2 linked regions of the Halioglobus japonicus genome follow. The protein of the gene in region 1 binds, or shares a complex with, the protein of each later gene. Links are inferred from orthologs where the notes say so. Each region holds a gene or a part of one and is shown in the gene's direction. Other genes may lie near its edges. The genes, in order: BST95_RS11860 and sdhC.

Evidence for each region.
Region 2: the proteins of BST95_RS11860 (region 1) and sdhC are in contact, whole or in part, in a solved structure (PDB 1NEK), measured with the Escherichia coli proteins. The link is inferred for Halioglobus japonicus from one-to-one orthologs.

Annotation. Positions count from the first base shown.
Region 1 is NZ_CP019450.1:2,502,705-2,505,991, forward strand. Bases 213-3,177 are described here. They hold BST95_RS11860 (succinate dehydrogenase iron-sulfur subunit), read left to right. Parts: upstream 213-1,322; coding sequence 1,323-2,033; downstream 2,034-3,177. Other genes in these bases: BST95_RS11865 (2-oxoglutarate dehydrogenase E1 component), read left to right, coding at 2,254-3,177. In the rest of the region: more of BST95_RS11865, read left to right, coding at 3,178-3,287. UniProt on the Escherichia coli protein: Two distinct, membrane-bound, FAD-containing enzymes are responsible for the catalysis of fumarate and succinate interconversion; the fumarate reductase is used in anaerobic growth, and the succinate dehydrogenase is used in aerobic growth.
Region 2 is NZ_CP019450.1:178,614-181,847, reverse strand. The notes cover bases 11-2,922. They hold sdhC (succinate dehydrogenase, cytochrome b556 subunit), read left to right. Parts: upstream 11-1,226; coding sequence 1,227-1,619; downstream 1,620-2,922. Other genes in these bases: BST95_RS00875 (patatin-like phospholipase family protein), read right to left, coding at 2,327-2,922; BST95_RS00880 (hypothetical protein), read right to left, coding at 2,004-2,213; sdhD (succinate dehydrogenase, hydrophobic membrane anchor protein), read left to right, coding at 1,610-1,924; dksA (RNA polymerase-binding protein DksA), read left to right, coding at 539-1,006. Also shown: more of BST95_RS00875, read right to left, coding at 2,923-3,234. UniProt on the Escherichia coli protein: Membrane-anchoring subunit of succinate dehydrogenase (SDH).

The DNA of each region.
Region 1 (3,287 bases):
GGCAACATGAAGAACAATACCGTGTTCTTTAACGAGTGGTACGCCACCGATCTGGTAAAGAACCAGGACGGTGCAGTGGTGGGTGTCATCGCTATCTGCATGGAAACCGGCGAAACCGTCTACGTGAAATCCAAGGCGACCGTCTTCGCTACTGGTGGTGCCGGCCGTATCTACGCCTCTACCACTAACGCCCACATTAATACCGGTGACGGTATTGGTATGGCCCTGCGCGCCGGTTATCCCGTGCAGGATATCGAAATGTGGCAGTTCCACCCCACCGGTATTGCCGGCGCGGGTGTGCTGGTCACCGAAGGCTGTCGCGGTGAAGGTGGATACCTGGTGAATAAAGACGGCGAGCGCTTTATGGAGCGTTATGCCCCGAATGCCAAAGACCTGGCCGGCCGCGATGTAGTGGCCCGCTCCATGGTCATGGAAATTATTGAAGGCCGCGGTTGTGGCCCGAGGGTGATCACGTGTTCCTCAAGCTCGATCACCTCGGCGAAGATGTGCTTGAGTCGCGTCTGCCCGGTATCTGTGAGCTGTCGCGCACCTTTGCCCACGCAGACCCGGTGAAAGAGCCCGTACCCGTGGTACCCACCTGTCACTATATGATGGGCGGGATCCCGACCAATGTTCACGGCCAGGCCCTGACCCAGGACGCCAACGGCAACGATGTGATCATTCCAGGCCTCTACGCCTGTGGCGAAGTGGCCTGTGTATCAGTACATGGTGCCAACCGTCTTGGCGGCAACTCGCTGCTGGACCTGGTGGTGTTTGGCCGCGCCTCTGGCCTGTTTATCGAGAATGCCCTCAAAGACGGCATTGAGATGAGCGACGCCTCCGAGACCGATATTGAGCAGGCCATGTCCCGCCTCGATAAGCTGAACAATTCCACCGGTGGCGAGAAGGTCGCCGACCTTCGCAAAGAATTGCAAAACACCATGCAGAACCACTTCGGCGTGTTCCGCAACGGTGAATTCATGGCTGAAGGCATTGAGAAGCTGGCTGACCTGCGCGGCCGCATCGAAAATATTCACCTCGAGGACAAGAGCCAGGCCTATAACACGGCCCGCATCGAAGCCCTGGAGCTGCACAACCTGTTTGAAGTAGCAGAAGCGACCGCGATTACTGCTGAGGGGCGCAAGGAGAGCCGCGGAGCGCATGCTCGCGACGACTTCCAGGAGCGCGATGATGAGAACTGGCTGTGTCACTCCATGTACTACCCCGGCGAGAAGCGCGTGGGTAAGCGTGATGTGAACTTTGAACCCGAGACCGTTGAAGCATTCCCGCCCAAGGCACGGACTTACTAGGAGTTTTGATCGATGTTGAATGTAAGTATCTACCGCTATAACCCAGAAGCCGACTCTGAGCCAAAAATGGAGGAGTTCCTGGTAGACACCGCTGGTAAAGACCTGATGGTGCTCGACGTACTGGAACTGATTAAGTCCCAGGATACGACGGTTGCCTACCGCCGCTCCTGTCGTGAAGGTGTTTGTGGCTCTGACGGCCTCAACATGAATGGCAAGAATGGTCTGGCGTGCATCACGCCGCTATCTGAGACTGTGAAGAACAATAAGCTTGTTATTCGCCCGCTGCCCGGCCTGCCGGTGGTTCGTGACCTGGTGGTCGATATGGCGCTGTTCTACAGCCAGTACGAGAAGGTTCAGCCCTACCTGCTGAATGAATCTGAAGCCCCGGGCATTGAGCGCCTGCAGTCACCCGAAGAGCGCGAAAAGCTCGACGGTCTGTACGAGTGTATTTTGTGCGCCTGTTGTTCTACCTCCTGCCCCTCATTCTGGTGGAACCCCGACAAGTTTGTGGGCCCCTCCGGCCTGCTGCAGGCTTATCGCTTCCTGGCGGACAGCCGCGATACCGCTACCCGTGATCGCCTGGCCAACCTGGACGACCCGTTCAGCGTATTCCGTTGTCACGGCATTCAGAACTGCGTAAACGTGTGCCCCAAGGGTCTCAATCCGACCCGCGCCATCGGGCACATCAAGCACATGCTGCTCTCTCGCAACCGCGCATCCTGATATCGCGCCATTCAGTGATCGCCTTTGTGGCATAAGTCACTGTAATAGAGAGCCATTTGTGTTTTAGTTCGCCGCTGCCGATGCAGCGGCACACTTTTTTAGGGGGCTAGACCTTGGTCTTATCGGCGACCATGGCCAGTCACTGCTAAACTCTGGATATATCTGCCCAATGACGGGCATTAACCTCCTCTCCGGAAGGGCTGAAATGCAAGAGAGCTCAATGGAACTCCTATGGCGGAGTTCTCATATTGCTGGTGGCAATGCCACCTATGTAGAAGACCTGTACGAGTCCTATCTCAAGGACCCGAACGGCGTGCCTGAACAGTGGCGCGAATATTTTGACAAGTTGCCCCGGGTGGAATCCGATCACACCCAGATTGAGGACATACCCCACTCAGTCGTGCGCGATCGTTTTGCCCAGATCAGCAAGATGCGTGTACGCACCGAAGCCACCGTGCAGCACGATTCCCAGGCCACCGAATACGAGCGCAAGCAGGTTCGCGTGGTGCAGCTGATTTCCGCCTACCGTCAGCGCGGTCACCAGAAGGCGGACCTCGACCCACTGGGTATTGCGGAACGCGAACATGTGCGCGACCTCGAGCTGTCCTTCCACGAGCTGTCTGAAGCCGACTTCGATACGGTCTTCCAGACCGGCAGCCTGCACATCGGCAAAGCGGATGCCACTCTCGGTGAAATCCACGATGTCCTTGAACGCACCTACTGTAAGTCCATCGGTGCTGAGTTTATGCACATCGTTAACACCGATGAGCGCCACTGGATTATGACCCGCATGGAGTCAGTGCGCAGCGCACCTGATTTTGGCGCCGAGGTTCAGCTCACGCTGCTGCGTCGCCTGATCAAGGCAGAGGGCCTGGAGAAGTCCCTGGGGTCGAAATATCCCGGCACCAAGCGCTTTGGCTTGGAAGGCGGCGAGAGCCTGATTCCCATGCTGGCCGAGATGATCCAGCGCTCCGGCAGCTACGGTGTGCAGGAAATTGTGATCGGCATGGCCCACCGCGGGCGCCTGAATGTACTCGTAAACACCTTTGGTAAGAACCCGGCAGACCTGTTTGACGAATTCGAAGGTAAAGCCGAGTACGAGAGCTCTGGCGACGTGAAGTACCACCAGGGTTTCTCCTCCAACGTGATGACCCCTGGCGGCGAGGTGCACCTGGCCCTGGCCTTTAACCCCTCACATCTGGAGATTGTATCTCCGGTAGTGGAGGGCAGTGTGCGAGCACGCCAGGAGCGTCG
Region 2 (3,234 bases), 2.3 Mb from region 1 along the record:
AGTGCGCGTGAGACCAACGACAGCAAGCCAGTTTGCCTGGCGACAATAGAGCAATGGAACCACCTGACCCCATCCCGAACTCAGAAGTGAAACGTTGCATCGCCGATGGTAGTGTGGGGCTTCCCCATGTGAGAGTAGGTCATCGCCAGGCTTCTAAAAAAGAAAACCCCAGTAGTGCTTTGTGCTACTGGGGTTTTGTTTTTTAGGATGGGTTGATTCTCTGCCCCGTTAAGCAACCCGCAGGGTTGCCATGTGACGCAGCCTGTTCACCAGCCGTGAACGGCGAAGGGGTGCCGCAGGCATCGCGAAGCGATTGCGAGCACCGCTCGCAACCCAATGTAGGTCATCGCCAGTGGCGGAGGCGCCCCCCGTTCTAACCCAAAATCCCGCCAATCGAATCGAATGTTCCCATTCACGTGTGTCGGTTGTCCATTCAAGCTCGCATTTAATGATACAATGTATCATTAAATGCGAGGCGGCAAGCTTTAGATGTTGGCCGGCGTTACGAATCTCAAACACCCGAGCGAAGAGGATTGACATGGCTGAGAAGTCCCAGGGATCTCGCAAAAGCACTACCAATGGAACCGACATGCTTGTGTATGGAGTTACGCCCTACAAACCTAAGCGCAAAGAAGAATATATGAGCGACGCACAGCTCGCCCACTTCCGGACCATTCTTGAGAATTGGAAACAGGAACTCATGCAAGAGGTGGATCGCACAATTCACCACCTGCGTCATGAAGCCGGAAACTTACCGGATGCCAACGACAGGGCCAGCCTCGAAGCAGACTTTGGGTTGGAGTTGAAGGCTCGTGATCGCGAACGAAAATTGGTTCGTAAAATTGACATGGCGCTCGAGCGTATCGCCCAGGGCACCTATGGTTTTTGCGAAAAAACAGGTGAAGAGATTGGACTTGGCAGGCTGGAAGCGCGGCCTATAGCAACGATGTCTGTTGAGGCTCAGGAACGTTATGAGACAACCGAGCGTCATTACGGTAGTCGCTAACTCCCCCCGATTAAAGGTGGAATTCGACGAATTTGTCCGCTGGTTTCGAACCTCCTGACGAATTATTGACACAGGGCGGGCAAAAAGTGGTCCGGTGGTACTTTTTTTGACCAGCCGCACTCAAAATCGAGATGCGCAAAGCCCCACTTCCCGCTATGATATGCCCCCCTCGAGTACTGGGACATCCACACATACAGTATGACGACACAAGGTATTCATCATGACTGATTCTCGCCCTGTTGACCGCCCGGTCAATCTTGATCTGGCGACTATGAAATTCCCCATTACGGCCACTGCGTCGATCCTGCACCGGGTCAGCGCCGTCGTCATCTGGGTGGGTTTCGCATTTGCGCTCTACCTGCTCTGGACCATCCAGGCTTCACCCGAAGGCTATGCATCCGTGGCCGCCATGTTTGCAGACAGTTTCCTCGCCAAGTTTTTTGCCTGGGGTTTCCTGACAGCACTGGGCTACTACTGCATGGGTGGCTTGAAGCACATCATCCAGGAAATGGGCTATTTCGAAGAATTTGAAAGCGGCCAGAAAATCTCCTGGCTGGCGATTGGCCTCGGCATCGTACTGAGCGTGGTAATGGGAGTCGTGATATGGGCGTAAATGAGTGGATTTTCCAGCGCGTCAGCAACCTGCTGATTATCGCATTCGGTCTGTGGCTGATTGCCACTGTTATTAGCAGCGGCGGTTTCACCCAGGAAGCGCTTGCTGGCCTGCTTGGCTCCACAGTATTCCGCGTGTGGGCCATGGTGACGCTGTTGTTTGCTGGTCTGAATTCCGTGCTGGCAGGTTGGCAGATTGCCGGTGATTACGCTGAGAAGTTTGGCATTAACCACGGCCTGATGGTGTGGGGTACTGCCATTGTCAGCGCAGCTTACGTCGTGATTGGAGCGATGCTGCTGTTTTAACTAGATTGGGTGCACGGCTGTGCACCCAGCTTTCATGCTCGGCCGCGCCGGTTCTGTGCGCGGCCAGTCAACATTCTTGTTACAAATCCCACTTTACCAGCGTGAGCGTATCGGCAGGTACATTCATGACGCTGGCAATGTGCTCGCGCGCTTCATCTTCAGAGCCAAAGTGACGTTCCTGATCGTACAGGCCCTTGTACATGTTACCGTTCTCATCTTCAAAACGAGCCAGCTGAAATTTGTCGCCGCGCTCGCCGCGGCCGCGGATGGGATAATACTTAACCTGCATGTGGATACTCCGTGTCGTTGAGTCGTGCCCCAGGGCAAGACAACTGCTTTTCGAGGCTGCGAATTATACAGCGAAATCTTGCCGGGCGTGAGTCATGTCACAACAGGGGTAAATCACCGACCGAGCCGATGCATATTGGTCAGGAACGGCCAGCCCAGTGACACATACAGGGCATCGAGACTGTCTTCAGTCCGACCATAGGCCAGGTAGATCGGCCCGATCGGTGAGTCCAGGGCCACATAAACGCTGCCCGCGTTCTGGAAGTCACCACTGCTTACCTCCGAGCGTTCTGACCAGAGTTGTCCGCCCTCGATCGATGCGCCGACGTAAGCGGGCATATCAAAGGGCAGTACCGAACGCTCAGACAGACGATACTGGTACTGTGCCATGGCAAAGGCCATCTGCCGCCCCGAGAAGTAGTTCTGGGTGAGACCGGAGAGGTTGAACAGGCCGCCCAACTGGAAGTAATTATTGGGCTGATTGGGCGCATCCAGTGATTGGCCGGTTTTGCCCGTCAGAATCATGGTGTGTCTGCGGTGGGTGAAGGCCGCCTGGCCCAGTGCCTCCCAGCGCTCATAGTTTGCGTCCGAGCCGAGGTCCTTACTGTATGCCTGGTAGTCGGCGTACAGGAACTGCCCCTGGGTGGGGAAGAACACGTTGTCCATGTTGTCGTAGCGGATGCTGGCAATCACTCCGCCTTCATCGAACGATCCCTCGGGCAACTGGCCGGACACTTCCTTGTCGGAAGCGTTATCGCCCCGGTTGCGGAAAACCCCCAGCCGTCCCTGAATGCTGTCGAACAGGTTGACGCCAGTATCGAGCTGGGCGCTAAGGCGCCGCACGCGCCAGGTGCCAACGACTTCATTAGGATCGTATTCCGGCCCGAGTGTCGTGGCATCGTGGTCCCGGTAGTTTATCTCAGGGACCACAAAAAAACGCGACATGACATCCAGCGGTTGGTAGAACTGGGCGCCGAACAAGATCGTGTCACCCACCTGACCGCGGGCGTAAAGCTCTCCGC